DNA from 2 places in the Reyranella sp. GW821-FHT14A01 genome. Region 1 is predicted to be linked to the other one. Evidence: predicted binding sites of a transcription regulator. Region 1 holds the regulator's gene; the other holds the start of a gene.
The links. Region 1 encodes HrcA, which represses chaperone genes, less so after heat shock. Its sites were predicted from a motif close to GTTAGCACTCNCNNNNNGNGAGTGCTAAC; they were not measured.

Region 1 (15,228 bases):
GCCAGGATGCCGTCGCCCAGGAACTTGTCGATGCTGCCGCCGGCCGCCGCGATCAGTGGGCAGATGCGGCCCTGGTAATCCTGCAGGAGCTTCATCACCTCGGCAGGCGGCAGTTCCATCGACAGGCGCGTGAAGCCGCGCAGGTCGACGGTGAGGATGGCCACGTCGCGCAGTTCGCCTTCGCCCGCCTTGACCGACATCGCCGCCCCGCGGATGCGGGCGGCTACGCCGGGATCGAAGAAGCGCGACAGGTCCTGCGCCGCCGTGCTTTCGCTCACCGCCTGCACCAGCAGGTGTCGTGCCCGGGATATGGCGAGCGCCAGCACGAGCGTGGTCAGAAGGATGGCGATGATCTTGTCGACCTCGGCGTGAACCAGCAGCGCATTCGAGGTCATGTACTCGACGAAGTCGTCGGTCGGATTGGCCGGCCCGCCGCGACCGCCCACGGCGTAGAGGATGAGGCCGATCCAGCCGGCGATCGCCGTCAGGCCGGTGAAGATCACGAAGCGCGCCTCGAAGCGCAGTGCCCTGAGCGCGATGAACAGGAACACATAGAGGAGCGTCGGCACCTTCAGATAGAAGACGGCCGGCTGGGCGTACTTGTAATGGAACGAGTAGATCAGCCCCATCAGCAGGAGCATGTCGGCGATCACCGACAGATAGAGCATCCAGGGCCGCAGCAGGCGCGCATAGCCAAGGCCCAGGCGCACCAGGCAGAAGACGCCGTAGATGACCAGCACATCGAGCTCGAAGGAATAATCCTCCTGCACCACGCCGCCCGGCATGGAGCTCGATTCGTAGACCGTGGCGACCAGCACGACGATGACGAGCTGTACCCAGCCGATCAGGATCTCGCTCTGCTCCTGCTGGCGTTCGATCGCCGCGCGCACGCGCTCGGGAAGTTGGGCCGCCTCGCCGCCGCCGAACAACCAGTGGCGCAGGCGGCCGAGCATCAGCGCTTTTCCAGCCAGAGGCTGGCAGGCAGCGCATCCGGCGGTCGCGGCAGGCGCGAGATCACCGAGGCGGCCAGCCGGTCGGCCATCCGCCGCTCCGCCCAGACGCTGGAGAAGAGCGGCTTGAATGCGCCGCTGGTGAGCAGCGGCACCACGCCCTGCTGCTCGTTGTAGGCGCGCCAGCCCCAGATCGCGGGATAGTCGAACGGCAGGAAGATGTCGTGGATATGGACCAGCGCGCCCGACGGCAGCCGCGGCAGCACCCGGTTCAGCAGGATGTCGACGTCGCTGCCGGGCATCAGGATGTGGCTGGAATCGATGAACAGCATGTCGTGCTGCATCAGCCCGTCGAACACCGTGGCCGGCGCCGCCTGCAGGGTCGACGACTTCACGCGCACGCCCGGCAGGTCGGCGATGTCGGCGCGCGGCGCCGGGTCGATGGCCAGGATCTCGCCGACGCCGCCCACCGCCTTCGACAGGACGCGCGTCGAATGGCCGGAGCCGACCTCGATGATGTGGCGCGGCTTGCGCTCGCGCACCAGCGCGTAGGCGACGGCGGCGTCGAGCGAGGGGAACCATGACTGCTCGAACAGCGCCTTGCATTGTTCAAGAGCCTCGGCGCGTGCATCGACGGCATCGAGCACGGAAGCGAACTGCCCGGTATGCTCCTCGAACAGCCGCTCGATCGCGGGATAGGGCGGCTGCGCGCCGGGCGGCGGCAGCAGCGGCGCATAACGGTGCGGGATGAACCAGCCGCGCGGCTTCAGGCCGAGCACGGTCGGTAATCCCAAAGCGAACCGCCGCCAGCGGCCGCGCAGGGTGGACCTGGCACTCATCGGGACATGCTCACGGTGTCAGGGTCAGGCCTTCATGGGCGACGAGGGCGCGCGGCAATCCGCCTGCCGCGATGCCCGGCCGTGCGATGGCCGCGGCCCGCGCCACGCCGTCCATGAAGGCGTCGTCATGGCTGGGATCGTGATGGAAGATGACGAGCGTGCCGACGTCGGCTGCGTTGGCAACCCGGACGCCTTCCTGCCAGGTCGAATGACCCCAGCCGCGATAGCGGGCGTATTCCTCGTCGGTGTAGCTCGAATCGTAGATCATCACGTCGGCGCCGCGGCAGAGCTCGACGATCCTTGCATCGAGCTGGCCTTCGCGATGCTCGGTGTCGGTGATGTAGCAGATCGACTTGCCGAGATGGTTGATGCGGTAACCGGTGGCGCCGTTGGGATGGTTGAGCGGCGCCGTCTGCACGGCGACCGCGCCGCAAGACAGGTCCTCGCCGGCCTTGAATTCGGTGAACGCCACGCTTGCCTGGAAGATGTCGAGCGACACCGGATAGAGCGGCGGCTGCATCAGATGGCCGACGACCTTCTTCAGCGTATAGGGCTCCTCGAGATGACCGGCCCACATGCGCACGGAATTGCGCCGGTCGAACAGCGGCGCAAAGAAGGTGAGGCCGGAAATGTGATCGAGGTGCGTGTGCGTGAAATAGATGTCGATGTCGAGCGGCGCCTGGCGTGCGAGTTCTACGCCCAGCGTGCGAATACCCGTGCCGGCGTCGAAGATCAGCCGGCGGCCGCCGGCGGTGACTTCCAGGCACGACGTGTTGCCGCCATAGCGTGCGTATTCTGCGCCCGGGCACGAGATGGATCCCCGCACGCCCCAGAATCGGACTTTAAGACCGTCGACCAACAAACCCTTCCCGGTAAGTATGGCGCCAGAGTCCACAGGCGGGTGCGTCCCGTCAACCGACGCGCGAGGCTCCATCGTTCTGGCCACGTTCTTGCGTAGCGATCCGGACGGCTGTTTTTCACGTATTCTTGCAGTCGGCGGTCTAGTCCGGCGTCCCGACTGCGTTGCCTGCCGGCCCGTTCGGAGCAATACTTTGCCTATGGACCCTGTCAACCAAGCTTCTGCCCCGGCGCTCGCCGCGCCGCCCCTGCGTTGCGCCAAGTTCGCCATCGGCCAGGTGGTGAAGCACCGCGTCTACCCCTTTCGTGGCGTGATCTTCGACGTCGACCCGGTGTTCGCGAACACCGAGGAGTGGCTGTCGTCGATCCCGGAAGAGGTGCGGCCGCGGCGCGACCAGCCGTTCTACCACCTGCTCGCCGAGAACGCGCAGACCACCTACGTGGCCTATGTGTCGGAGCAGAACCTGCTGGCCGACGATACCGGCAAGCCGGTGTCGCACCCGCAGGTGCCGCAGTTCTTCAAGGAGCTGAAGCGCGGCCACTACGTCTCGCGCGAGCGCGCGCTGCACTAATTCAGCGGAGCGCGGCCGCCACCTGGTCGACGGTGGCGGTCCAGCCGACGATCGCGCCCTGGGCGCGGATCATGTCGAGCGCCGCCTTCTTGAATTCCGGGAAATAGCTTTCGGTCGCATCCTCGGCCAGCAGGCATTCGAAGCCGCGGTCGTTGGCTTCGCGCATGGTCGTCTGCACGCACACTTCGGTGGTGACGCCGGCGAACACGAGATGCGTGATCTTCTTTTCGGCCAGGATGTCGCCGAGCGGCGTCGCGTAGAACGCGCCCTTGCCCGGCTTGTCGAGCACGATCTCGCCGGGCTTCGCCGCCAGCTCCGGCACGATGTCGGCGCCGGGTTCTCCGGCGATCAGGATGCGGCCCATCGTGCCCGGATCGCCGATGCGCATCGACGGCTTGCCGCGCAGCCGCTTGGCCGGCGGGCAATCCGACAGGTCGGGCCTGTGGCATTCGCGGGTATGGATGATCGGAAGCCCAGCGCTACGGAAGGTGTCGAGCAGCCGGCCGACCGTCGGCACGATCGCCGAGAGCAGGCTGACATCGTTGCCCAGGGTCGCGCCGAACCCGCCCGGCTCGATGAAATCGCGCTGCATGTCGATCACGATCAGCGCCAGATGCGCGGGATCGAAGGTGAAGTCGAACGGCTGGGCGGCGATGGTTTTCACGGGCGCACCGTTTGAAATACGAAAGGGGTGTCATCCCGAGCGCAGCGAGGGATCCTTGCGCGGCAGAAGTTAAGGATCCCTCGCTGCGCTCGGGATGACACGAATGCTCGGGTCGGCATCTCGTGCCAATTCATCAATGCCCCGCCATGGCGCGGCCGATCGCGCCGACGTCGGCGGTGGCGGCATCGGTCTGCAGGGCCAGCTTGCCGTCGAACATGACGACGATGCGGTCGGAGAGCTGCAGGATCTCGTCGAGGTCTTCGCTGACCAGCAGCACGGCGGCACCGCGGTTGCGGGCCTGCACGATGCGGGCGCGGATTTCGGCGACGGCGGCGAAGTCGAGGCCGAAGCAGGGATTGGCCACGATCAGCAGGTCGCCCTCGCTCGACAGTTCGCGCGCCAGCACCGCGCGCTGCACGTTGCCGCCCGACAGGCCGCGGATGGCGGCGTCCGGTCCCGGCGTCTTCACCTTGTAGGCCTCGATCAGCTTGCGCGCCGTCTCGCGCATCGGGCTGCGCTTGAGCCAGATGCCGTTGGACGACGAGGGCGGCCGGTCGAAGGAGCGCAGCGCGATGTTCTCGGCCACCGACATGTCGGCGACGCAGGCGTTGCGCAGCGGCTCTTCCGGCAGGCAGGCGACCTTGTGGCGGACCATCTCGGGCCGGGTCGCGGTGTAGACCTCGCCATGCACCAGCATCTTGCCCGCTTCGACATCGCGCTGGCCCGCCAGGGCCTCGACGAGTTCGCGCTGGCCGTTGCCCGACACGCCGGCGACACCCACGATCTCGCCGGCGCGGATGTCGAGCGCCAGTTCCTCGACCGCGAGCTGGCCGACATTGTCGGCGACGCTCAGGCCTTCGAGCCTCAGCACCGCCTTGCCCGGCGCGCGGGCCTCGCGCTCCACGACGGTGCGCGTCTCGCGCCGGCCGACCATCATCTCGGCCATCATGTCGTTGTCGAGTTCGCTCGTCGGCCTGGTGCCGATGAGTTGGCCGCGGCGCAGCACCGTGACGGCGTCGCAATAGGTGTTCACCTCACGGAACTTGTGCGTGATGGTGACGATGGTGATCACCCGATCGTTGGTCAGCTTCTTAAGGGTGGTCAGCACCTCGTCGGCCTCATCCGGCGTCAGCACCGAGGTCGGCTCGTCGAGGATCAGCAGGTTGCGCTTCAGGTAGAGCTGGCGAAGGATCTCGCCCTTCTGCTTCTGCCCGGCCGCGAGGTCGGCGACGGGGGTGTCGATCGGCACCGTGAACGGCGTCGTCTCGAAGAACGATTTCAGCGCGCGACGCTCCGAGGCCCAATCGATCACCGCCGGCAGGTCGCCGCGCGACAGCACGAAGTTCTCCAGCACCGTCATGTTCGGCACCAGCGTGAAGTGCTGGTAGACCATGCCGAGGCCGAGATCGTGGGCCTGGCGCGGATGGGCGATTTCCACCTCGCGCCCGTTCAGCAGGATCTGGCCCTGGTCGGCGGCGTAATAGCCCATGGCGCACTTCACCAGGGTGCTCTTGCCGGCGCCATTCTCGCCCAGCAGCGCATGGAAGGCACCGGCCTCGATCTTCACCGAGACGTCGTCGAGCGCGGCCATTGCGCCGAAGCGCTTGGTGAAGCCGATCAGCTCGAGGGACGGCGCGGTCACGCGATCGCCTTCAGGATCGCGGCCGAGTGGGCGACGGCGCCGAACACGCCGCCCTGCATCTCGACCATCTTCAAGGCCGCGGCGTGATTGCCGAGGTCGGTGGCGCCGGTGCAATCCTCGAGGATCAGGCATTCGAAGCCGCGATCGTTGGCCTCGCGCATCGTGGTGTGGACGCAGACATCGGTGGTGATGCCGGTCAGCACCAGATTGTCGATGGCGCGCGTGCGCAGCATCAGCTCGAGGTCGGTGGCGCAGAACGAGCCCTTGCCGGGCTTATCGATGACCGGTTCGCCGGCGATCGGCGCGAGATCGGGAATGATCTCCCAGCCCGGCTCGCCGCGCACCAGGATGCGGCCGCAGGGACCGGGGTCGCCGATGCCGGCGCCGATCTGCTGTGAGCGCCAGCGCTTGTTGGGCGGCAGGTCGGAGAGATCGGGCCGATGGCCCTCGCGCGTATGGATCACCGTCCAGCCGGCCTTGCGCGCCGCGGCGAGCAGCGCCTTGATCGGCTCGATGGGCGCGCGCGTCAGCGACAGGTCGTAGCCCATCTTGTCGACATAGCCGCCGACGCCGCAGAAGTCGGTCTGCATGTCGATGATGACCAGGGCGGTATTGTCGGCGCGCAGCGCGCCGTTCCATGGCCAGGCATAGGGGCGGGAGTCGATATGGGTCTTGCTCATAGCGGCTCCTACTTGACGGCGCCCAGCTCGCCCGGCGCGCCGCGCAGGCTGCGCGCGGGCGAGCAGGTGGCGATCATCAGGGCGAGGGTGAGGACGTAGGGCGCGGCGCTGAACAGGTAGTAGCCCTGCGTGACGCCGACCGACTGCAAGGCCGGGCTGATCGCGCCGGCCGCACCGAACAGCAGCGAGGCCCACAGGCAGCGGATCGGGTCCCAGCGCGCGAAGATCACCAGCGCCACGGCCATCAGGCCCTGGCCGCTCGAAAGGCCCTCGTTCCAGCTTCCGGGATAGTAGAGCGACAGGAAGGCGCCGCCGATGCCGGCGAAGGCGCCGCCGACCGCCGTCGCCACCAGCCGCACTTGACCCACCGAGGCGCCGATGGCCAATGCGGCGTCGACGCTCTCGCCCGCGAGCCGCACGATCAGGCCCCAGCGCGTGTTCTTCAGCGCCCAGGCCAGCGCGAAGGCGAGCAAAATGCCGACGATGAACAGCGGATTGACCTGCAGCGCCTGCTGCACCTGTGGGATGCTGCTCCACGCCCCGAGGTCCAGCGCGCCGAGATTGGGCGCCTTGGGCTGGATGTAGGGCTTGCCCAGGAAGAAGGCGAGGCCGGTGCCGAACAGCATCAGGCCGATGCCGGTCGCGATGTCGTTGACCTTGGGGAGCTGGCAGAGCCCGGCATGCAGCGCACCCAAGAGGAGGCCGACGCCGGCCGCGACCAGCACGCCGAGCCACGGCGAGCCGCTCAGAAGCGCCGTGCCGTAGGCGCTCATCGCGCCCATCATCAGGGTGCCTTCGAGGCCCAGGTTGATGCGGCCGCTGCGCTCGGTCAGGCATTCGCCGAGGCTCACGAAGATGAAGGGCGTGCTGACGCGGATGGCGCCGGCCAGCATGGCCAGCGGCACGCCCCAGAGTCCGAGATCGCTGCCGTCCATGTTCAGCGTCCCTCCGTGTGCCTGAAGCGCCACAGCCAGTTCCACGAGCGGCCGTACAGCGTTTCGCTCGCCAGGATGCAGACGAAGATGATGCCCTGCAGTACGACCACCGCCGCGTCCGGCAGGTCGAGCCGGCGTTGCAAGAGCCCGCCGCTGGCGCCGATGCCGCCCAGCAGGATGGCGACGGGAATGATCGCCAGCGGATGATGGCGCGCAAGGAAGGAGACCAGGATGCCGGTGAAGCCGTAGCCGACGGCCAGCGACGCGTTGGCTTTGCCGTGCACCGCCGCGACCTCGACCATGCCGGCGAGGCCCGCCGCCGCGCCGCCGGCGGCGCAGGCGATCAGCACGTAGCGGCCGACATTGAGGCCCATCATGCGCGCGGTCTTCGGGTTGCCGCCGATCACCTGCATGGCGAAGCCGAAGGTCGTGAAGCGCTGCACGACGTAGCAGAGCAGGCAGGCCACGATGCCGAAGGCGAGGCCCCAATGCACGTCGCTGCCGCCGATCGTGCCCAGCATGTTGGCGTCGCCGATCGGCGGGGTCGACGGCTTGTTGAGGCTCGTCGGGTCGCGCAGCGGGCCCTCCACGAAATGGTTCATCAGGGCGATTGCGATATAGGTCAGCAGCAGGCTGGAGATCGTCTCGTTGACGCCGCGATACTGGCGCAGGCCGCCGGCCAGCGCGATCCAGGCGCCGCCCACGATCATCGCCGCCGCCGCCATGGTGAGGTGCACGATCAGCGGTCCGGAGCCTGAGAATGCGACGCCGGCCGCCGCCGCGGCGACGCCGCCCAGGACCAGCGCGCCCTCGTTGCCGATGATGATCAGCCCGAGCCGTGCCGGCAGCGCCGTGCACAGCGCCGTCAGGATCAGCGGCGCCGCGCGGGTCAGCGTGTTCTGGAAGGAGAACCAGCTGCCGAACGCGCCCTGGTACATGAGCGCATAGGCCTCGAACGGATCGACGCCGGCATAGAGGATCAGCAGCAGGCCGAAGATCACCGCCGACGCCAGCAGGGCCAGCGCCGAGACGGCGATTCGTTCGAGGGCGGTGCCTATGCCCGTACTCACACTGGGCTCCCAGTACGCGCGGCGCCCTTAGGACGTCGCGCCCAGAACGCCTTCGACCAGGTAGTTCATGCCCTCGAGCTTGGGCTCGGTCTGGGTGTAGGCCGTGCCGCCGTCGATGACGGTGTTGCCCTTGTTGTCCTTCAGCGGGCCCTTGAAGATCGCGAAGCTGCCGTCGATGATTCCCTTCTTCGCTTCCTCGACCTTGGCCTTGGCCGCGTCCGACACGGCCGGACCGAAGGGCGAGTTCTTGACGTAGCCTGCCTTGAGGCCGCCGCGCACGAAGTTGCCCGGAACGCCGCCCTTCTTCATCGTCTCGACGAAGTCGACGTAGATCTTCTCCCATTGCCACTCGGCGCCGGTGAGATAGCCCTTGGGCGCGAGCTTGGCCTGGTTGGTGTGATAGCCACAGGTGTAGATGCCGGCGCGCTCGGCGGTCTCGATCACCACCTTCGGGCTGTCGACATGGCAGGTCACGACATCGACGCCCTGCGCGATCATCGAGTTGGTCGCCTCGGCTTCCTTGACGGGCATCGACCAGTCGCCGGTGAAGATCGCCTGGCAGGTGACCTTGGGATTGACCGAACGCGCACCCAGGGTGAAGGCGTTGATGTTGCGCAGCACCTGGGGGATCGGCTTGGCGGCGACGAAGCCGATCTTGCCGCTCTTGGTGGTCGAGCCGGCGGCGATGCCGCTGAGATACTGGGCCTCGTCGATGTAGCCGAAGTAGCTGCCGGTGTTCATCGGGTTCTTGGCCTGGTTCCACAGGCCGCCGCAGTGGCGGAACTGGACCTTCGGGTACTTGGCGGCCATGCGCAGCATGTGCGGGTCGAAGTAGCCGAACGAGGTCGGGAACAGCAGCGTGGCGCCGTCCATGTTGATCATGCTCTCCATCGATTTCTCGACGGCGACGGTCTCGGGCACCTTCTCTTCCTCGACGACCTTCACGCCGGCCATCTTCTTCAGGACGGCCGCACCCTCGGCATGGGCCTGGTTGTAGCCGTAGTCGTCGCGCGGGCCGACATAGATGAAGCCGACCACCAAGGGCTTCTGCGCCATCGCGCCGCCCGCGAGACCGAGCGCCGCTGCGCTGGCTGCACCACCGAGAAGTGCCCGTCGGCCGATATTGAACTTGTCGATCATGGAACGTCCCCCTTGCTCGCGTGTCCGGGCGTCGCGGCCCGAAGGGAGAACAGCAAGCGGTGTGCCACGCCTCGGAGGCCCTAAAAGCGCGTGAATCCGCGCAGAAATCGCAGTTCGTCAGGTCAAATTGTATGCAATTTTAGTCAAATGCATTCTTTTTGATCATGATTGAGTGCACGATCTGCTTTGGCATCCATCTTGTATGCAAACCGGCATGAGCACCGACACCAACCCGACTCTGGCCGACAAGCTCGCCGCGGCGATCGCCGACGGCATCCTCAACGGCACCTTGCCGCCCGGCGAACGGCTCGATGAGGTGGGCCTGGCCGAACAGCATGGCGTCTCGCGCACCCCGGTCCGCGAGGCGCTGCGCCAGCTTGCGTTGAGCGGCCTGATCGACATGCGCCCGCGCAAGGGCGCGATCGTCTCCAAGGCGACACCCGAGGAGATCGAGAGCCTGTTCGTGGCGATGGCCGAGATCGAGGCGACCTGCGCCCGGCTCGCCGCCATGAGCATGACGCCGATCGAGCGGCGGCGGCTGCAGGCGCGGCACGAATCGATGATGGCGCTGGCCGCGGCGGGCGAGACCGAGGCCTATTCGGATGCCAACGTCGCCTTCCATTCGGCGATCTATGCCGGCGCGCACAATGCGCCGCTGGCCGACTATGCGATGAGCCTGCGCCGCCGCGTCGGCCCGTTCCGCCGCGCCCAGTTCCGCATGGACGGCCGCCTGCTGCGCTCCAACCAGGAACACGACGCCGTCGTCCGCGCCATCCTCTCCGGCGACGCCGCCGGCGCCCACGCCGCGATGATCCACCATGTCAGCCTGGTCGAGGACGCCTTCGAGGCTTTTGCTGCGATCAATGCGGCTTAGTCATTGCAGCGCGCCACTCCAGTGGCGCCTCATGAATCATGATTGCGCCACTGGAGTGGCGCGCTCCATTGATCAGTTCAGTGCGAACGGGAAATACTTCTCGTTGAGCTTCTTGTAGGTGCCGTCGGTCATCATCTCGCCGAAGGCCTTGTTGAGCGCCTCGCGCAGCTTGATGTCTTCCTTGCGCAGGCCCGCGGCGACGCCGACGCCGAGGGTCTGCGTGTCCTTGATGTCCTGGCCGACCAGTTCGCAGCATTTGCCTTCGGGTTTCTGGCTCCACAGCCAGAGCTGCGCCTTGTCGCCGAACACTGCGTCGAGCTCGTCGTTGGCGAGCGCGGTCATCGCTTGCTGGATCGTGTCGTAGCGCTTCAGCTGGGCGGAGCGGCGGAAGCTCTTGTCGGCCCAGTCGGCATGCATGGAATCGCGCTGGATGCCGATGCGCTTGTTGCGCAGCAGAGACGGCGGCCCGTCGAACGGCGCGCCCTTGGCGGCGATGAAAGCGCCGGGCGAGAGATAGTAGCGGCGCGACAGGCCCATGCGCTTGCGCCGCTCGCTGGTCACTTCCATCGACGACATGATGATGTCGAACTTCTTGTCGATCAGGCCGGGGATCAGCTCGTCCCACTTCAGCGCGACGAACTCGCACTCCGCCTTGATGCGCTGGCAGGCCTCCTGCGCCAGCTCCATCTCGAAGCCGGCGGGCATGCCCTTGCGGTCGAGATAGTTGAAGGGCGGGAAAGCCGCCTCGGTGGCGATGGTGATCTTGAAGGCGGGCGGCGTGAACGGCGACTTGGGTCCCGGCTTGGCGGCGGCCGGTGCCGCGGCGGGCTTGGCCGGCGGTTTCTGCGGTTGCGGCTGTGGCTGCTGCGCCGACGCGACGCCCGTCATGGCCAGCAGCGTGAGGAGACCGACCAGCAGCCTCATGCGACCAGCCGCTCCAGCAGGGCGTTGAGCCGCTGGCGTCCTTCGGAGGTGGCGCGCAGATGCGTGGCGTCGATCTCCAGGAAACCCGCGCGGACCAGTGGCGCGAGCCGTGCCTCGTCGAGCGCTTCCACCGGATCGACACCGGCGACGGACGCAAAGGTGGCGCGGTCGATGCCGTCGGCCAGCCTCAGTCCCATCATCAGCGCCTCCTCCACCAGGTCCTGCCCCTCGACCGTCGACGTCTCCGCCGTACCGTGGCCCGTCCGCTCGACCGCTTCCAGCCAGGCTTCCGGACCACTCGACCGCCGGGTTGCCCGCTTGGCAGCTCCCTCGGCGAAGCGGCCGTGCGCGCCCGGTCCGATGCCGACGTAATCCTGATACCGCCAATAGATCAAATTATGGCGGCAAGCAGCTCCCGGCCGCGCGTGGTTGGAAATCTCGTAGGCCGGCAGGCCGGCTTGTTCGAGCCGCGCCTGCGTCTGCTCGAACATGGCGGCCGACGCTTCCTCGTCGGGCAGCACGAAGTTCCCGCGCGCGTGATCGGTGAAGAAGCGCGTCCCGCGCTCGATGGTGAGCTGGTAGAGCGACAGATGCTCGCCGGCCAGAGCGAGCGCCCGCTCCAGCTCCTCGGCCCAGGCCTCCGGCGTCTGGCCGGGCCGCGCGTAGATCAGGTCGAAGGAATAACGCGAGAAGTGGCGGCGTGCGGTGGCCAGTGCCTCAAGCGCCTCGTCGCGCGAATGTTCGCGGCCGAGGAAATTCAAGGAGGCCGCGTCGAGCGCCTGCACGCCCAGCGACACGCGGTTGACGCCGGCTTCGGCCAAAGCGGCGAAGCGGCTGGCCTCGACCGAGGTCGGATTGGCCTCCAGGGTGATTTCGATCTCAGGCGCGCTGTCCCAGAGCTGCTTCGTGCGCGCGATCAACGCGGCGACGGTCTCGGGCTCCATCAGCGAGGGCGTGCCGCCGCCGAAGAACATCGTCTCGACGCGGCGTCCCGGCGCTTCGCGCGCGGCATGTTCCAGCTCGCGCAGCAGCGCCGCCCGCCACCGCGCCTGCTCGACGCCCTCGCGGACATGGCTGTTGAAATCGCAGTAGGGGCACTTCGACTTGCAGAAGGGCCAGTGGACATAGACGCCCAGGGGCGCCGCGCTCATCCGAAACAGGCCTCGACCATCATCCGGAAGGCCCGCCCGCGATGGCTGATGACGTTCTTCTCGGTGTCCGACATCTCCGCCGTCGTGCGCGTGTCACCGACGGGTTGAAAGCAGGGATCGTAGCCGTGACCGCCCGTCCCGCGCGGCGGCCAGACGATCGCGCCGTCGAGCGTGCCGTGGAACAGCTCGACATGCTCGTCGGGCCAGGCCAGCGCCAGCACGCAATGGAAGGTCGCAACGCGCGCCGCGTCGGTCTGCGGCACGCTGCGCGCGGCCAGCTCGTCCTGGATGCGGCGCATGCCGACCATGGCGTCGCGCGTCGGCCCTTCCCAGTCGGCGGTGTAGACGCCGGGCTGGTGACCCAGCGCGTGCACGCTGAGGCCGGAATCGTCGGCCAGCGCCGGCAGGCCGCAGCCGCGCGTCGCCGCCAGCGCCTTCAGCTTGGCGTTGTCCTCGAAGGTCGTGCCGGTCTCGTCGGGCGCCGGCAGGCCGAGATCGGCCGCCGAGACGATCTCGACGCCGAACGGCGCCAGCATGCTGCGGATCTCGCCCGCCTTGCCGCGATTGTGGGTCGCCACAACGAGCTTCGGCAGGACGAAGCGGCGCGCCATCAGTCGAGTCCGACCGCGGCGCGCTGCAGCTTGGTCAGCTCGCCGATGCCCGTCTTGGCGAGCTTCAGCAGGTCGAGGAACTGCGCCTCCGAGAACGGATCCTGCTCGGCCGTGCCCTGGATCTCGACGATGCCGCCGGTCCCCGTCAGCACGAAATTGGCGTCGGCGTCGGCCTTGGAATCCTCCGGATAGTCGAGGTCGAGCACGGGGGTGCCCTGCCAAAGTCCGCATGACACCGCCGCGACCGTGCCCGACAGCGGGCTGGCCGCCAGCTTGCCGTCCTTGACCAGGCGCTCATAGGCGAAATGCAGCGCCACCCAGGCACCGGTGATGCTGGCGGTGCGCGTGCCGCCATCGGCCTGCAGCACGTCGCAGTCGATGTTGATCTGGCGCTCGCCCATGGCCTGCAGGTTCACGACGGCGCGCAGCGAGCGGCCGATCAGGCGCTGGATTTCCTGCGTACGTCCCGACTGCTTGCCGCGCGCGGCCTCACGGTCCGTGCGGGTATGGGTCGAGCGCGGCAGCATGCCGTATTCGGCGGTCACCCAGCCCTTGCCGCTGTTGCGCATCCACGGCGGCACCTTTTCGTCCACCGAGGCCGTGCAGAGCACGTGCGTGTCGCCGAACTTCACCAGGCACGACCCCTCGGCGTGACGGGAAAAGCCGGGTTCGAGCGAAACCGGGCGAAGCTGGTCGGGGGCGCGGCCTGATGGGCGCATTTAAATTACTCCTGAGGGGCGGGCGGGCGGTGTGTACCGCTGGGAAGGGGGCGAATCCAGCCGCCATCCCGCATTCCAGACGGCGTTCATTGACCCTGCGGTCCGCACTACCTACATTTTTTCCATGGCGATCCACCGCATCGGCATGCCCGGGGGCGCCCTTGCCGATACCCCGACAGGACGACAGGCCGCCTCCGTGGCGGAACTGAACGAGCGCGCGCGCGAGGTGCTGCGCCATGTCGTGGAGGGCTATGTCGAGACCGGCGAGCCCGTGGGCTCGCGCGCGCTGACCCGCAAGCTCACCGAGACCCTGTCGCCGGCCACCATCCGCAACATCATGGCAGACCTGCAGGATGCCGGCCTGCTCTATGCGCCGCACACCTCTGCGGGCCGCCTGCCGACCGATGCCGGGCTGAAGCTGTTCGTGAACGGCCTGCTCGAGGTCGGCAATGTCTCCGAGGAGGAGCGCGAATCGATCGAGGCGCGCTGCGCTCCGTCGGGCCGCAGCGTTACCGAGGCGCTGGAGCAGGCGACCGCGATGCTGTCGGGCCTGTCGCGCTGCGCCGGCCTGGTGATGGCGCCCAAGACCGAGCAGCCATTGAAGCATATCGAGTTCGTCAATCTCGGCCCCGGCCGCGCGCTGGTCGTCACGGTGACGCAGTCGGGCCATGTCGAGAACCGCGTGATCGACACGCCCATCGGCATGCCGCCCTCGGCGTTGACCGAGGCGACCAACTATCTCAACGCACGGCTGAGTGGCCGCACCTTCGACGAGGCGCGGCGGCTGATCCTGGAAGACATCAAGCTGAAGCGCGCCGAGCTGAACGACCTCACCGCACGCGTGATCGAATCGGGACTGGCGACCTGGTCCGGCGAGCCGGGCGGCGGCGCGCTGATCGTGCGCGGCCAGGCGCGCCTGCTCGAGGACATCACGGCGATCGAGGACCTGGAGCGGGTGCGGATCCTGTTCGACGCGCTGGAGCGCGGCGAGAGCTTCGTGCGCCTGCTCGAACTCGCCAACACCGCGTCGGGCGTTCAGATCTTCATCGGCGCCGACAATCCGCTGTTCGCCAACACCGGCTGCTCGATGGTGGTCGCCCCGTTCCGCGATTCGCAGGAGCGCATCCTGGGCGCGATCGGCGTGATCGGCCCCACGCGACTCAACTACGCGCGGATCATTCCGCTGGTCGACTACACCGCGCGAGCGATTGGGCGGGTGGTTGGTTAAGGCATCATTGTCATCCCGAGCGTAAGCGAGGGACCTTTGCGCTGAAGCAGTTAAAGGTCCCTCGCTTACGCTCGGGATGACAAATTTGCCTGCAATTGCAGTCAGCGCTTCACCAATCCTTTTCGTCGAAATCCTCGAACTGTTTCAGACGCTCGTCTTCCTCCGAGCGCGGTTGCGCCTCTTCGTTGGCGGCGTGTGAGAGCACGCGCAGGCGGGTGTCGCGGGTGATGAGCGGCAGCAGTTCCAGAAGATCCTCGCGTGAGAAGGCGACGCAACCTTGCGTGCCGGCGTAATCGTCGCGCGCGATGTGGAGGAAGATGGCGCTGCCCCATTCGCCTTCCGGCGGATCGTCGTTGTAGCCGACCACGACG
Region 2 (15,228 bases), on a different contig from region 1:
GGCCTCCGAGCTGGGCGGCATCCAGATCACCGACCAGCCCCAGGGCGAGGAGCTGCCCAACTTCATCCGCATGGACCCGCCGCGCCACACCGCCCAGCGCAAGACCGTGGCGCCGATCGTGGCCCCGTCCAACCTGGCCAACATGGAAGGGCTGATCCGCCGGCGTACCGCCGACGTCCTGGACGGCCTGCCGCGCGGAGAAACCTTCGACTGGGCCGACCGGGTCTCGACCGAACTCACCGCCATGATGCTGGCGACCCTGTTCGACTTCCCGCAGGAGGACCGGCGCAAGCTGACCCACTGGTCCGACGTCGCGATCTGCAACATCGAGGCCGACGACGCGGTCGTGAAGACCAACGAGGCGCGGATGGCCGAGCTGCGTCACATGGCCGAGACCATGGCGGCACTCTGGCAGGAGCGCGCGGCGCGGCCGCCGACCTTCGACCTGATCTCGATGATGGCGCACAGCGAGGCGACGAAGAACATGCCGACGCGCGAGTTCATCGGGAACTTCGCGCTGCTGATCGTCGGCGGCAACGACACGACGCGCAATTCGATGAGTGCCGGCCTGATGGCGATGCTCGACAATCCGCAGGAGGTCGAGAAGGTGAAAGCCGATGCGTCGCTGATGCCGAGCCTGGTGTCGGAGACGATCCGTTGGGCCACACCGGTGATCCACATGCGGCGCACTGCGCGCACGGAGTGCGAGCTGGGCGGCAAGCAGATCGGTGCCGGCGACAAGGTGGTGATGTGGTACGTCTCGGGCAATCGCGACGAGACGGCGATCGACGAGCCCGAACGCTTCCTCGTCGGCCGGCCGAAGGCGCGCCAGCATCTTTCCTTCGGCGCCGGCATCCATCGCTGCGTCGGCGACCGGCTGGCCGAGATGCAGATCAGGATCCTCTGGGAGGAACTCCTGAAGCGCGACCTCCAGATCGAGGTCGAGGGCCCGCCGGTGCGCCTCTACTCCAATTTCATCCGCGGCATCCGCTCGCTGCCGGTCAGGATCAGGAGCTAACGAGCCGTCCCATTGGAGCGCGCCAATCCAGTGGCGCTCAAGCTCATGAAGCGCCACTGGAGTGGCGCGCTCCAATGATTATGAGGCGTTGCGAATGGTCTTAACGCCCGCGGCGAAAGCCTGCTGCAGCAACCACACGTCGCCCGCGATCGAGACGAAGTCGTAGCCGAGCTTCACGAAGTGGGCGGCCTGCTTGGCGTCGACGGCGAGGCGGCCGGCCGACTTGCCGTGCTTCTTCGCCGCCGCGATCGTCGCCTGCTCGGCGGTGAGGAAGTCGGGATGATCGAAGGCGCCGGGCTCGCCCATGGCGACGGTCATGTCGTTGTGGCCGAGCCACAGCATGTCGACGCCGGGCATCGCCGCGATCTCGTCGGCCGCGGCGGCGCCGCGCGGATCCTCGACCTGCAGGATGATGGCGGTGCGCGCATTCTGTTCGGCGAAGCGCGGCAGCAATGGCTCGGAGCGCATGGCGAAGCGCTCGTGCGCGAGCCCCAGCGCCACGCCGCGCGTGCCGTCGGGCCAGTACTTGGCGGCGTCGAGCACCGCCTTGGCCTGCTCGACCGACGACACGATCGGCACCATCACGCCGTCGGCGCCGGTGTCGAGCGCGCGGGAGATGTGATGACGCGATTGCGAGGGCACGCGCACGACCAGCGGCAGGTTTGCAGCCTGCATGTAACGCACGACCTGGCGGACGGTATCGAAGCCGAAACCGGTATGTTCCATGTCCAGCACGGCGAATTCGGCGCCCGCCGCCTTCAGGATCTGGCCGATTCCCGGCGTGGCGAACTCGAACAGGAAGGTGCCGATCTTCGTGGGCTCGGTGCCGACCAGCGCACGCAGGCCGTTACTCGTTCCATTACTTGTCATTGTCATTTCCCCCCATAAGGTCCCGATGCTAGCGTGGGACGTCCCCACCAGACATCTACTTTAGGGAGAGAATCATGAAGCTCTATTACATGCCCGGCGCCTGCTCGATCGGCATCCATGTGCTGCTGGAGGAAATCGGCAAGCCCTACGACCTGCACAAGGTCGACGGCGCCAAGCAGGAGCAGTACGGGCCGGAGTTCGTGGCGCTCAACCCGAAGTCGAAGGTGCCGACCCTGGTGCGCGACGGCGGCGACGTGCTGACCGAGTTCCCCGCGATCGCCGTGTGGCTCGCCCGCAAGAACCCCGAAGCCGGCCTGCTGCCGTCCGACGCCGACGGCGAGGCGCGCGCCCTTGAGGCGATGGATTATGCCGTGTCGACCATGCACATGCAGGGCTTCAGCCGCATGTTCCGTCCGGCCAACTTCTCCTACACCGACGCCGACCACGACAAGGTCAAGGCGCGCGGCAAGGAGATCATGGAGAAGGGCCTGGCGCTGATGGACAAGGCGCTCGAAGGCAAGGAGTACCTGGCCGGCAAGTTCTCGGTGGCCGATGCCGCGCTCTTCTACGTCTCCTTCTGGGCGGCCGGCCGCATGAAGATGCCGCTGCCAAAGAACGTCGCCGCTCACTACGAGCGCATGAAGGCCCGCCCGGCCGTGCAGCGCGTGCTTGAGCAGGAAGGCCTTTCGGCCGCGGCCTGATATTCGCGATCCCGGACCGTCCCGCATCGGCGGGGCGGTCCGACCGCGATCCTTCGACGGTGGTTCACGCCGTCCCGCGCTGAGCTAAGCTCGCGCCATGTCCTTGCCCGCCTCCCTTCGTGATCGTCTTCGCCTGCCGCTGATCGCGGCGCCGATGTTCCTGGTCTCCGGTCCTGCCCTAGTGACGGCGGCCTGTCGCGCCGGTGTCATCGGCTCGTTCCCGACCGCCAACTGCCGCACCGTCGAGGAGCTCGACGTCTGGCTGGCGGGCATGGTCGAAGATGCAAAGCGCGCTGCCGATACGGAAGGACGTGCACCGGCGCCCTGGTGCCCCAACCTGATCGTGCATCGCTCCAACCCGCGCGTGCCCGACGATCTCGCGGCCGTGCTGCGTCACAAGGCCGAGATCGTCATCACCTCGGTCGGCTCGCCCGAGCCCGTGATGAAACCGTTGAAGGATGCGGGCTGCCTCGTGCTGGCCGACGTGGCCTCGGTGCGTCACGCCGAGAAGGCGGTCGCGGCAGGTGTCGACGGGCTGGTGTTGCTCACGGCCGGCGCGGGCGGACAGACCGGATGGGTCAATCCCTTCGCCTTCGTGCGGGCGGTGCGGAAGTTCTGGGACGGGATCGTCGTGATGGCGGGCGGCATGGCCGACGGTCATGCGGTTGCGGCGGCCGAAGTCCTGGGTTGCGACCTCGCCTACATGGGCACCAAGTTCATCGCGACACGCGAGAGCCTGGCCAAGGACGCCTACAAGCAGATGCTGGTGTCGAGCCGGCTCGACGACGTGCTGCTGACGCGCGCCTTCACCGGGCTTGAGACCAACATGCTGCGGCCGTCGATCGCCGCAGCCGGTCTCGATCCAGACAATCTGCCGGTGCGCGGCAGCATCGACATCGCCAAGGACATCAACGCCGCCGAGCGCGACCGGCCCGACGCCAAGCGCTGGAAGGACATCTGGAGTGCCGGCCACTCCGTTTCGGGTGTCGCCGACGTGCCGTCGGTCGCCGAGCTGGTCGAGCGGACAGTGGATGAGTATGTGGCCGCTGGGGGCGCGTCACTCCAGTGACGCGTCATTTCTGGAGGCACGATCGCGCCACTGGAGTGGCGCGCCCCCAGCTTACTGCGGTTCGATCTTCGCGAGCTTGATGTACTTCGTCCAAAGCTCGCGTTCGCGCTTCACGAAGGCGTCGGCCCGGGCGATGTCCCAGTCGGGCGGCGGCGGCGTGATGCCGATCTCGATCAGGCGCTTGTGCACCTCGGGCTTGTGCAGCGCGGCCATCACCCAGCCGGCGAGCTTGCGCTGGATCTCGACCGGCACTTCCTTGCGCACCGTGAACGACAGGAACGCGATCGCCTCGAAGTCGGGATAGGTCTCGGCGATCGCCTCGAGATCGGGATATTGCGGCGCGCGCTGCGCCGATGTCACGGCAAGGGCGCGCACCTGGCCCGAGCGCACATAGCTCTCGCCGATGACGATGTCGGGGAAGGTGACGTGGATGCGTCCGCCGATCAGGTCCTGGATCGCGGGCACCGCATCCTTGTAGGCGACCTCCTCGAACTTCACGCCGCTGCGCTCGGCGAACAGCGCCGAGGGCACGCGCGAGGAGGTGTTGCCGAAGCCCGAGAAGACCGGCTCCCGCTGCGCCTTGGCCCAAGCGACGAATTCCTTCACCGATTTGTACGGCGCGTCCTTCGCCACCAGCATGAAGCCCGGGATCGTGCCGTCGACCGCGACCGTGGTGAAGTCGTCGGGATCGTAGGTCATCTGCTTGTAGAGGCTGGGATTGGCCGCGAGGCTCGAGGTCGAGCCGTGCAGCAGCGTATAGCCGTCGGCCGGCGCGTTCTTGACGATCGCCGTGCCGATCATCGCCGTCGCGCCGGGCTTGTTGTCGATGATGAAGGTCTGCCCCGCCATCTTCTCGACCTCGTGGGCGACGATGCGCGAGACGATGTCGCCCGAGCCGCCGGGCCCGAACGGCACGACGACGCGCACCGGTTTGGTCGGCCAGTTGGTGTCCTGCGCGCGGACCAGGGAAGGGACCGCCGACGCAAGCGGCAGGGTGCCCAGCAGGGCGAGAGCGTTTCTCCGTTTCATCCCGCCAGCGGAGACCGCCAGCGGCTGCCCGTCAATGAAGCTGATAAAGACCTGATGCGAATGTGAATTCGGCCGGCTTGATGAGCTGCGTGTTGGCGACGGTCACCTTGTGCAGCTTGCCGTCGAGATTGCGGTCCCAGAAATCGAGAAACTTCGTCAGGGCGGGGAAACGAGGGGCCAGATCGAGATTCTGCCAGAGGAAGCTCTGCAGGACGTGCTTGTGATCGGGCATCCAGTAGAGGATTTCAGCGGTCGTGATGCGATAGTTATTGAGCTGCGCAACAAAACTGCGATCCATTTAGGCTCTCCTTGACACGGTGCGCCTGTAGGAATAGTCACGCACCCTTGCCGGGAAATCAGCAAAAATCGTTCCAGATCAAAGAGTTAGCAGCACTCGTGGTCGATTGCTGCTAGTGCGAACCTACTTTCGGAACCTTTTGCAGGCTGCCTTGACTCAGGCTGCCTACAACCCTAAATCCCGTGCGCCATTGGCACTCACCCCGTGTGAGTGCTGACAGCAATCCATTCGCCGCGGCCGTCCGGTCGTGCAGGTCAATCGATCACTGGAGGAAGAACCATGAAGTTCCGTCCGCTTCACGACCGAGTCGTGGTCAAGCGCGTCGAGGAAGAAGGCAAGACCAAGGGCGGGATCATCATTCCCGACACGGCCAAGGAAAAGCCGATGGAAGGCGAGATCGTCGCCGTCGGTCCGGGCGCCCGCGACGAGAAGGGCAACCTGGTCGAGCTCGACGTCAAGAAGGGCGACCGCGTCCTGTTCGGCAAGTGGTCGGGCACCGAGATCAAGATCGACGGCCAGGATCTCCTGATCATGAAGGAATCCGACATCATGGGCATCATCGAAGGCTCCGCCTCGATGAAGAAGGCCGCCTAAGGCGCCGCCTCCCATCATCCGAATCAATCACAACATTCGAGAGGAATAGAAAATGGCAGCCAAGGAAGTCCGCTTTAGCGCCGACGCCCGCCAGCGCATGCTGCGCGGCGTCGACATTCTCGCCGACGCGGTGAAGGTCACACTCGGCCCCAAGGGCCGTAACGTCGTCATCGACAAGTCGTTCGGCGCGCCGCGCATCACCAAGGACGGCGTCACCGTCGCCAAGGAGATCGAGCTCGCCGACAAGTTCGAGAACATGGGCGCCCAGATGGTGCGCGAAGTGGCCTCGAAGACCAACGACATCGCCGGCGACGGCACGACGACGGCGACCGTTCTCGCCCAGGCGATCGTGCGCGAAGGCGTGAAGTCGGTCGCGGCCGGCATGAACCCGATGGACCTCAAGCGCGGCATCGACCTCGCGGTCGAGGCGGCCGTCGAGGACATCAAGGCGCGCGCCAAGAAGATCACGGGCACGGACGAAGTCGCTCAGGTCGGCACCATCTCGGCCAACGGCGACAAGTCGATCGGCAAGATGATCGCCGAAGCCATGAAGAAGGTCGGCAACGAGGGCGTCATCACGGTGGAAGAGGCCAAGAGCCTGGACACCGAGCTGGACGTCGTCGAGGGCATGCAGTTCGACCGCGGCTATCTCTCGCCGTACTTCATCACCAACGCCGACAAGATGATCGCCGAGCTCGACTCGCCGTACATCCTGCTGTTCGAGAAGAAGCTGTCGGGCCTGCAGGCGATGCTGCCGGTGCTCGAGGCCGTCGTTCAGTCGGGCAAGCCGCTGCTGATCATCGCCGAGGACGTCGAGGGCGAGGCCCTGGCGACCCTGGTCGTGAACAAGCTGCGTGGTGGCCTGAAGATCGCCGCCGTCAAGGCGCCGGGCTTCGGTGACCGTCGCAAGGCGATGCTCGAGGACATGGCGATCCTGACCGGCGGTCAGCTGATCTCCGAGGACCTCGGCATCAAGCTCGAGAACGTCACGCTCGACATGCTCGGCAAGGCCAAGAAGGTCCTGGTCGAGAAGGAAAACACCACGATCGTCGACGGCTCGGGCAAGAAGGCGGACCTCCAGGCCCGCATCAGCCAGATCCGCGCGCAGATCGAGGAGACCACCTCGGACTACGACCGCGAGAAGCTCCAGGAGCGCCTGGCCAAGCTCGCCGGCGGTGTTGCGATCATCAAGGTCGGCGGCGCCACCGAAGTCGAAGTGAAGGAGAAGAAGGACCGCGTTGACGACGCCATGCACGCCACCAAGGCTGCGGTGGAAGAGGGTGTCGTCGCCGGCGGCGGTTCGGCCCTGCTCTACGCGATCCGCGCGCTGGACAAGATCCGTACCGGCAACGACGACCAGAAGGTCGGCATCGAGATCGTGCGTCGTGCGCTGCAGGCGCCCGTCCGCCAGATCGCCGAGAACGCCGGCTACGACGGCGCCGTCGTTGCGGGCAAGATGCTCGAGCAGAAGGACTCGAACTTCGGCTTCGACGCCCAGAAGGGCGACTATGTCGACATGATCAAGTCCGGCATCATCGATCCGGTCAAGGTCGTCCGTACCGCCCTGCAGGACGCCGCCTCGGTGGCCGGCCTGCTGGTCACGACGGAAGCCATGATCGCCGAGAAGCCGGAGAAGAAGGCCCCGATGATGCCGCCGGGTGGCGACGGCGGCATGGGCGGCATGGACTTCTAAAGTCCATTCTTCTCGAAGAAATGCGGAAAGGCCGGGGAGCGATCCCCGGCCTTTTCTTTTGGGAGGTTGTATAGTTCCAGCCAGCGGGAGGGCTGAAGACATGCGATGGCTCTGGGTGGCTGCTGGTGTGTTGCTCGCGTTGCCCGCCAACGCTCGCGAGGCTCAAGACTACAAGGCCAGCGAGACGTCGATCGTGAGCTGTATCGAGGCGGCCGAAGCGTCTCTGCTTCAAACCGGCACGGACATCACTCACCAGTGCATCGGCATAGAAACGCGAAACTGCATGATCAGTACCGAAGACACCTATCAGCCCCATAAACGAATGTTCTGCGCCTCCGCGGAGGCCGAGATCTGGTTCAAGCTCACGCAGGATGCGTTTGCGGCTCTGATTGCCCGTTACACGAAGCATGATGCGGAGGAGAGCAAAGTACAGACCGGCGTCGAATACGAGCCTGTCGTTCCTGCTTTGAAGCAGGCGCACGAAGCCTGGGAGCAGGGCAAGGACTGCGAGTTCGCCCGGATTCAACCGGGCATGGGCACTGACAGAATCGATGCGCCTGCGCGGTGCGGACGCGATCAAGCGGCGGCGCGCGCTCTGACGTATCGTCGTTGGCTCAGAGGGCAGCCTTATTGACCGGTAGCGCTTCCTACCCCGTGTCCGTGAAGGGCGTGCTGATCCACGACGGCCGCGTCCTGTTGTTGCTCAACGAACGGAACGAGTGGGATCTGCCGGGTGGCCGGCCCGATCCGGGCGAGGATCATCGCGCGGCGCTGATCCGCGAGATGCGCGAGGAGACGGGGCTGGCGGTCGCGGTCGGTGCGCTTGTCGACGAGCATCTGTTCGAAGTGCTGCCGCAGCGCGTCGTGCGCATCGTGGCCTATGCCTGCGCGCTCGAAGCGGAGGGCACGATTGCCCTCAGCCATGAACATCACGAAGCGAGCTGGATCGAACTCACGGTGCTCGGCGAGCGGGTCGCCGGGCGCGTGTTGCCGGCGGGCTATCTCGGCGCGATCCGCCAGGCTGCCTGCCAGCCTTTGTCGCCGTAGCTGCGGCTCGTCTCGACCTTCAGGAATCGGTCGTGCGCCGCGGCGGCGCCGAGCCACAGTTCGTTCCAGGCGTCGAAGCCGGCCAGCGGAGCGGCGAGCTGAAGCTCGCGGGCGAGCTTCCAGCCGTCCATGCGCACGGTGACCGCGCCGTCCTTTTCCTCGGTGACCACCTCTTCGCCCTCGGCGGCGAGGATCGCGGCCAGCCAGCGGGCGAACAGGCGGGCGCTCTCGAGGTCGCCGGTCTCGACGTCGGTCGGCAGGTCGAGGTCGCGCGCCGTCTCCTCGTGGAACTGCAGCCCGACCAGGCGCGCCACGCGGCCCATCTCGGTCTGCGCGTCCTTCGGCCCGAGCAGGTCCTGCAGCACCGGCAGCATGGTCTGCACATAGCCCATCGCGTAGGAGCGGAAGGTGCGCAGGCGGCGCTCCTCGGGCCAGTTCGCGGTCTCGAGCTTCGGCTGCGTCTTCCAGTCGATGCGCGGCATCTCCTCGTCGTAGGCGAAGCGCACGCGCTCCTCCTCCTTCAGGGGACGGCCGTAATCGTAATAGTAGCCTTCGAGGCCGGGCTTGCCGTCGACCGTCATGCCGGTGCAGACGAAGCCGAGGCCCGGATTGTTCAGCGAGATGCCGTTATGGCCGTGCCAGCCGTGCAGGAAGGCCGCCGACACTTCGTGCGGCACGGCGGCGATGGCGGTGCCCTTCCAGATCCAGCGCGGCGGCGGATAGCGCACCCAGGCCTTGCTGTCGCTCTCGCGAAGATAGCCGGTCTTCACGCCGCCCAGCGCGTTGGAATGATAATGATAGAGCGCGCAGGCCGGCGCGTCCTTCTCGCCCGCGAGGCCGAGCTTCTGCAGGCCCGGTTTGAACTTCTCCAGATGCTGCTTGCGGAAGTGGCGGAAGATGTACTCGCGCGCCGTATCGCTGCCGCGCCGCGAGACGAGGCCGAGGACCAGCGCCGTCATCAGCGCATTGTAGAGCGTGCCGACCGCCCTGTAAGCGGCCGCCTCAGCCCCCCGTGCCTCAACCATGATGGCCGTCGATCAGGATTGCCTTCGAATGGCCGGCCTTCAGCCGCATCGCGAGAACCGGTGCGTACTCTTCCGAATGATAGAAGCGCTCGGCCTTGGCGCGGTCGGGGAATTCCAGCACCACGACGCGCGCCGGTGTCCAGCCGCCTTCGAGGCTGGTGCAGTGGCCGCCGCGCACGATGAACTTGCCGCCGAACTTGGAGACGAGGCCCGGCGTGTGCTTGCGGTACTCCGCCATCAGCTCTTCGTCCTTGGTGTCGATCTCGACGATTATGTAGGCCGTCACGTTTTCCTCCCTCGTCAGCCTGTTTCCATGGGCAGGGCCGGATCGTTGGCCCATTCCTGCATGGAATTGTCGTACACCGAGACGTTCCTGTGACCCAAGAGCGCCGTGAGCACGAAAGCGTCGAGCGTGGCGGCTATGCCGCCGCCGCAATAGACCAGCACGCGCTTGTCGGGCGCCGCGCCGACGCCCTCGAAGGCGGCACGCAGGTCGGCGATCGGCTTCAGCGCCTTGTCCGGTCCGAACAGGCTGGCCGCCGGCACGCAGGACGAGCCGGCAATGCGTCCCGCCCGTCCGTAGACCACGCCGCCGGCGCCAGAGTGCTGGTCGTGGCTGAGCGCATTGAGGGTCAGGGTCGAGGCATCGCCGATCGCGCCCTTGATCGCGTCCTTGTCGACGAAGATCTCGGGCCGGCCGCGCAGCGACAGCGTCGCCGGCGGATGGGTGGCGGGCTCGGTCGAGAGCGGGCGGCCTTCGGCCTTCCACTTGTCGAGGCCGCCGTCGAGGATCGCCACCTCGTCGAAGCCGACGGCGCGCAGCATCCACCAGATGCGGCTCGCCCAGACCGGCGAGGCATGGCTGTAGAGGACGACGAATGTGCCGTGGCCCACGCCCTTGGCCGCGAAGGCCTTCGTAAGCTCTTCGAGCGACGGCAGGGTGAAGCGCAGCGTCGAGCTTTTGTCGGAAAGATCGGCCTGCAGGTCGAGATAGGCCGCGCCCGGGATGTGGCCCTTGTCGTAGTTGGCGCGGCCGCTTTCGGCGATGTAGCGGCCGTCGGGTCCGGGCTTCAGGTAGGTGGTGCAGTCGAAGACGCGAAGCGCCGGCGCGCCGAGCTGGCGGGCGAGGTCGTCGGTCGAAATCAGATTGGCCGAATGGGCCATGTCGCTCTCCCGGCTTCAGGGAGAGCGGAGACTAGCGCGGTTCCCGGGGGAGGCGCGCTAACTCAAATCGAAACTAGATCGTCTTCGACGGCAGCGGCGGAACGCTGACCGGGCCGGAAGACGGGTTGGCCGTCGTCGGCGCCGGCGTGCTGGCCGGCGGGCTCAGCTGGCCGACGTCGGGCGACTTCGGCGCGGCCGGGGTGGTGGTGGTCTTCTTCGTCTTCTTCGACGGCTGCGCCTTGGCGACCTGGACCTTCTTCAGGCAGGCGCTGCGCTGCGAGCTGCTCTTGATCTTGTTGCAGGAGGCTGCGGAGGCGGCCTTCGGCTTGGCGGTCGTCGACGGGGTGGGGGCAGGCATCGTCTCGTCCTGCGCGAAGGACGGGGCGGCGAACGCGACCGCAGCCAGGGCGGCCATGCTGGCGATCAATAGACGCATGATTATCTCCCGGGCCGCTTGCGGTGAGGGGACGGGTGCGGCCTCGATATATGCTAAAATGCTATGGGATTTGTACCGTTTATGTCAAATTCTTAATGGGTTAGTGCAACTGCAATCGGACGACCCGTGCAGGCTATTCTGAACGTCGCCTTCCCGATCTTCGGTGTCATCCTGGCGGGCTTCCTGGCCGGCCGCTGGCGCATCCTGGGGCCCGAGGCGACCACGGCGCTCAACGCCTTCGTGAGCTACTTCGCCCTGCCGGTCCTGTTCTTCGGGACCTTGGCGCGCACGCCGGTGGCCGCCGTGCTCGATCCCAGCCTGATGGCGGGCTTCGGCATCGCCGTGGTCGCGACCTTCGTCGTGGGCATGATCACCACGCGGCTGGTTTCGCGAGGCGGGCTCGCGGCCATGAGCCTGCAGGGCATCGCCGCCTCCTGGGGCAATGTCGGCTACATGGGCGTGCCGCTCTGCCTGGCGGCCTTCGGCGAGCAGGGCCTGCCGCCGGCCATGCTCACGGTGATCGTGACGGCCGTGGTCTCGATGGTGTTCGGCGTCATGCTGATCGAACTCGAGGTCGCGGCGGGCCACGGCCCGGTGCGCACCTTCCTGCGCGCCGCCTTCAACGTGGCACGCAATCCGCTGCCGGTCTCGATCGCGCTCGGCATCGTGGCTTCGTGGATCGGCGTGCCGATTCCGGTCCCGGTCGAGAAATGGCTCGATCTCATGGGGGCCGCCGCGGCGCCCTGCGCGCTGTTCGCCATCGGGCTCTTCCTGTCGGACAAGTCGATCAAGAGCGGCCTTGCCGAGGCGGGGCTCGCCACCCTGATCAAGCTCCTGCTGCAGCCGCTGGCGGCGCTGCTGATCCTGCCTTTCTTCGTGCCGATCGATTCGATTGCGGGCAAGGTGGCGCTGCTGATGGCCTCGCTGCCGACCGCCGCCAATGCCTTCGTGCTCGCCAAGCAGTTCGACGTGTCGGTCGAGCAGAACACGGCCTCCGTTCTGCTGTCGACGGCCTTCTCGGTGGTCACCGTTTCTGCTTTGCTTGTGTGGCTGCGCGTAACCTGACGACAACAAGGGGAGAAGACCCATGCTTCAGGAATTCAAGAAGTTCGCGATGCGTGGCAACGTCGTGGATCTCGCCATCGGCGTGATCATCGGCGCCGCCTTCAGCAAGATCATCGACTCGCTGGTCGGCGACATCATCATGCCGATCATCGGCCGCATCGCCGGCGGCCTCGACTTCACCAACTACTTCATCGGCCTTACGCCGGCCGCCAGCCAGGCCTCCACCTACGATGCCGCCAAGAAGGCCGGAGCCACGCTGGGCTACGGCACCTTCCTCACGGTGACGGTGAACTTCCTCATCATCGCCTGGGTGCTGTTCCTGGTGATCAAGGGCATGAACCGCGTGATCAAGCAGGAGGAGGCCGCGCCGCCCCCGCCCGCGCCGCCGACCAAGGAGCAGGAGCTGCTGACCGAGATCCGCGATCTCCTGCGCAGCCGCCGTTAGGTTACGAAGCCTGGCATTGGAGCGCGCAACTCCAGTTGCGCTCAAGCTTCATCGATCAGAAAGACATGAGCGCAACTGGAGTTGCGCGCTCCAATGAGTCTATTCGGCCGCCTTCTTCTCGGCGAAGACGGCGTCAAGGCGACGGGCCAGCCCGTCGGAGATTTTCGTGAGCGGCAGCCGGCATTCCGGTGAGGCGATCAGCCCCTGCCGCCACAGGAGATGCTTGATCGGCATCGGGTTGGCTTCGGCGAACAGCATCGGCACGAAGCCGGCGAGCGGTGCCCAGGCCTTGCGCGCGCCCACGAGGTCGTTGGCCCTGAAGCAGCGCTCGACCTCGACGAAGCCCTCGGTCATCAGATGGCTTGCCGCCAGGATGCCGCCTTCGGCGCCGTTGGCGCGCATGGTGAAGAACAGCGCATCCTCGCCGGTCAGCACGGCGAAGTCGGACGGCTTGCGGCGCAGCAGTTCGAGCGACTGCTCGACGCTGCCGGAACTGTCCTTCACGCCCACGATGTTCGGCGCCTCGGCCAGCTCGAGCAGCGAGTCGTTGGAGAGATTCACGGCCGTGCGATAGGGGATGTTGTAGATCACGACGTCGCGGTCGGTGGCCGCGGCGATGCGCCGGAAGTGCGCGATCAGCCCGTCCTGGCTCGGCCGGTTGTAGTAGGGGCAGACCGACAGGATGCCGGCGATCGGCAGGTGGCGCAGCCGCTTCAACTCCTTCTCGACCTTGGCCGTGGCGTTGCCGCCGACGCCCGCGAACACCGGCACGCGGCCGTCGGCAACGGCCAGCGTGCGTTCGATCACGGCGGCGATCTCGTCCTCATCGAGCGCCGGCGATTCACCGGTCGTGCCGAGCGGCAGCAGCCCGTCGACGCCCTTGGCGATGTAGTGATTCACCAGCCGGTCGTAGCTCGCAAAGTCGATGGCGCCGTCCTTGAACGGCGTGATGAGCGGCAGCCAGAGGCCTGAAATCTTCGTGGTCGTGATCTTCGTGGTCATGGCGCCACGGTACGGCCGGCCGATAAATAACAAAAACGAATGTTTTGGATAAGATCGTTCGGAAATGATTATATATAGTCCATGCGCAAGGATCTCGATCTGGCGCTGGTGCGCGCCTTCCTCACCGTCGTCGAAGCGGGCGGCGTCACGCGCGCGGCAGCGGCACTCGGTATGAGCCAGGCCGCCGCCAGCCAGCAGATCAAGCGGCTGGAGGAGGCGCTCGACTGCCGCCTGTTCATGCGCCAGGGCCGCGGGCTCGCGCTGGCGCCGGCGGGCGAGCGGCTGCTCGAACAGGCGCGGCGCCTGGTGGCGATGAACGACGAGGTCTGGTCGTCGATGCGCGCGCCGCAATTCGAGGGCGAGGTCCGTTTCGGCGTGCCCTACGACATCATCGGCAGCTTCGTGCCGGCGATCCTGCGGCGCTTCGCCAAGGCGCAGCCGAGGGTGCGGGTCAGCCTGGTCTGCGAGGATTCACGGGTGATCCGCGAGGAGCTGAAGTCGGGCGGCGTCGATCTCGCCATGACGACCGAGACCGAGTGCGGTCGCCACGGCGAGACCCTGCGCACCGACCGACTGGTCTGGGTCGGCGCGGCCGACGGCGATGCCCATCTCAAGGACCCGCTGCCGGTCTCGTTGGGGGCACCGACCTGCGTGTTCCGCCCCGTCGCCGTCGAGGCGCTGGGCAAGGCGCGGCGCGACTGGCGCGCGGTCTGCGAAGTGAGCCGGCTGGAGCCGGTCTATGCCGTGCTGGAAGCGGGCCTCGCGGTGGCGCCATTGCTGCGCTCCTCGGTGCCCGAGCGCTTCGTGATCCTGGGCCGCGAGGCCAAGCTGCCGTCGCTGCCCGAATTCCGCATCAACCTCTATGCGCCGCCGGGCCTCGGTCCCGCCGCGCGCGATCTGGCCGATCACGTGCGGGCAAGTTTCTCCGGAAAGTCCGCCCTTGCGAGATGAGCCGAAGGCCCGACGGCTATCGCGATTTTTCCTCGCAAACCGTTGTTGGGGGTCTCCAGCCGGGCATGGGCGAGCGGAATGTCGGCAAGCGGGTAGATAGCGCCCACGTGCGGCCGCAACTGACCGCGCTCCACCAATGCGCTCAACTCATCGAGCTTGCCACGGTTTTGTCTCGTGAAGACGAAGTGATAACTCGCGTTCTTGCCCCAGGCCTGAACGAGGTTTTGCGGCTGGGCAATGTCCACGATCGTGACGACGCGGCCCAGCTGTGCGAGCGCGTCGGGGCTGCGCGACAATGTGTTGCCGCCAATCGTGTCGAACACGACATCGACACCACGGCCACCCGTTTCCCGCATGACCGCGTCGACATAATCCTCGTTTGCGTAGTCGATCACAATGTCCGCACCCAAACTTCGGGCGAACTCGAAGTTTGCTTCACGCACGGTCGTGAACACTCTTGCTCCCATGGATCTTGCGAGTTGGATCGCCACATGGCCGACCCCGCCCGCGCCGCCATGCACCAGAATGCTTTCGCCCACGCGTAGCGCCGCCCGCACGACCAATGCTTCCCACACCGTCCCGCCAACCAGGGTCAGGCTTGCGGCCTCGAGATGGCTCAGCGAGGGAGGCTTCTTCCCGACAATTCCTTCGGCAGCGACGTGGTACTCGGCATAACTTCCCGGCCCGCCGAATATCTGCGGCGTGTACCAGACTTCGTCTCCCGGAGAGAAAGCCGTCACACCCGGCCCGACCGCTTCGACAACGCCGGATACGTCGTGTCCAGTAATGGCCGGTAGTGGCACCAGCTCGGAATAGTCGCC

Region 2: the regulator HrcA is predicted to act here: its motif matches at 5,175-5,203, upstream of groES (co-chaperone GroES).

Annotation. Positions count from the first base shown of each region.
Region 1 covers NZ_JBXAPM010000001.1:51,222-66,449, forward strand. Annotated here, with positions in the region: gene AC1ROX_RS00245 (adenylate/guanylate cyclase domain-containing protein) at 1-953, opposite strand, end outside; gene AC1ROX_RS00250 (class I SAM-dependent methyltransferase) at 953-1,789, opposite strand; gene AC1ROX_RS00255 (MBL fold metallo-hydrolase) at 1,800-2,615, opposite strand; gene hspQ (heat shock protein HspQ) at 2,848-3,219, shown strand; gene AC1ROX_RS00265 (cysteine hydrolase family protein) at 3,221-3,883, opposite strand; gene AC1ROX_RS00270 (ABC transporter ATP-binding protein) at 4,017-5,474, opposite strand; gene biuH (biuret amidohydrolase) at 5,522-6,205, opposite strand; gene AC1ROX_RS00280 (ABC transporter permease) at 6,214-7,140, opposite strand; gene AC1ROX_RS00285 (ABC transporter permease) at 7,143-8,210, opposite strand; gene AC1ROX_RS00290 (BMP family ABC transporter substrate-binding protein) at 8,238-9,350, opposite strand; gene AC1ROX_RS00295 (GntR family transcriptional regulator) at 9,565-10,224, shown strand; gene AC1ROX_RS00300 (transporter substrate-binding domain-containing protein) at 10,297-11,148, opposite strand; gene hemW (radical SAM family heme chaperone HemW) at 11,145-12,299, opposite strand; gene rdgB (RdgB/HAM1 family non-canonical purine NTP pyrophosphatase) at 12,296-12,910, opposite strand; gene rph (ribonuclease PH) at 12,910-13,629, opposite strand; gene hrcA (heat-inducible transcriptional repressor HrcA) at 13,754-14,857, shown strand; gene AC1ROX_RS00325 (L,D-transpeptidase family protein) at 14,967-15,228, opposite strand, start outside.
Region 2 covers NZ_JBXAPM010000019.1:87,271-102,498, reverse strand. Annotated here, with positions in the region: gene AC1ROX_RS27730 (cytochrome P450) at 1-1,018, shown strand, start outside; gene AC1ROX_RS27725 (HpcH/HpaI aldolase family protein) at 1,097-1,888, opposite strand; gene AC1ROX_RS27720 (glutathione S-transferase family protein) at 1,963-2,589, shown strand; gene AC1ROX_RS27715 (NAD(P)H-dependent flavin oxidoreductase) at 2,687-3,658, shown strand; gene AC1ROX_RS27710 (Bug family tripartite tricarboxylate transporter substrate binding protein) at 3,710-4,687, opposite strand; gene AC1ROX_RS27705 (usg protein) at 4,719-4,985, opposite strand; gene groES (co-chaperone GroES) at 5,265-5,579, shown strand; gene groL (chaperonin GroEL) at 5,632-7,272, shown strand; gene AC1ROX_RS27690 (hypothetical protein) at 7,373-7,906, shown strand; gene AC1ROX_RS27685 (NUDIX hydrolase) at 7,903-8,319, shown strand; gene AC1ROX_RS27680 (hypothetical protein) at 8,271-9,344, opposite strand; gene AC1ROX_RS27675 (DUF1330 domain-containing protein) at 9,337-9,630, opposite strand; gene AC1ROX_RS27670 (sulfurtransferase) at 9,645-10,508, opposite strand; gene AC1ROX_RS27665 (hypothetical protein) at 10,582-10,944, opposite strand; gene AC1ROX_RS27660 (AEC family transporter) at 11,071-12,009, shown strand; gene mscL (large conductance mechanosensitive channel protein MscL) at 12,032-12,454, shown strand; gene dapA (4-hydroxy-tetrahydrodipicolinate synthase) at 12,554-13,456, opposite strand; gene AC1ROX_RS27645 (LysR family transcriptional regulator) at 13,538-14,407, shown strand; gene AC1ROX_RS27640 (zinc-dependent alcohol dehydrogenase family protein) at 14,362-15,228, opposite strand, start outside.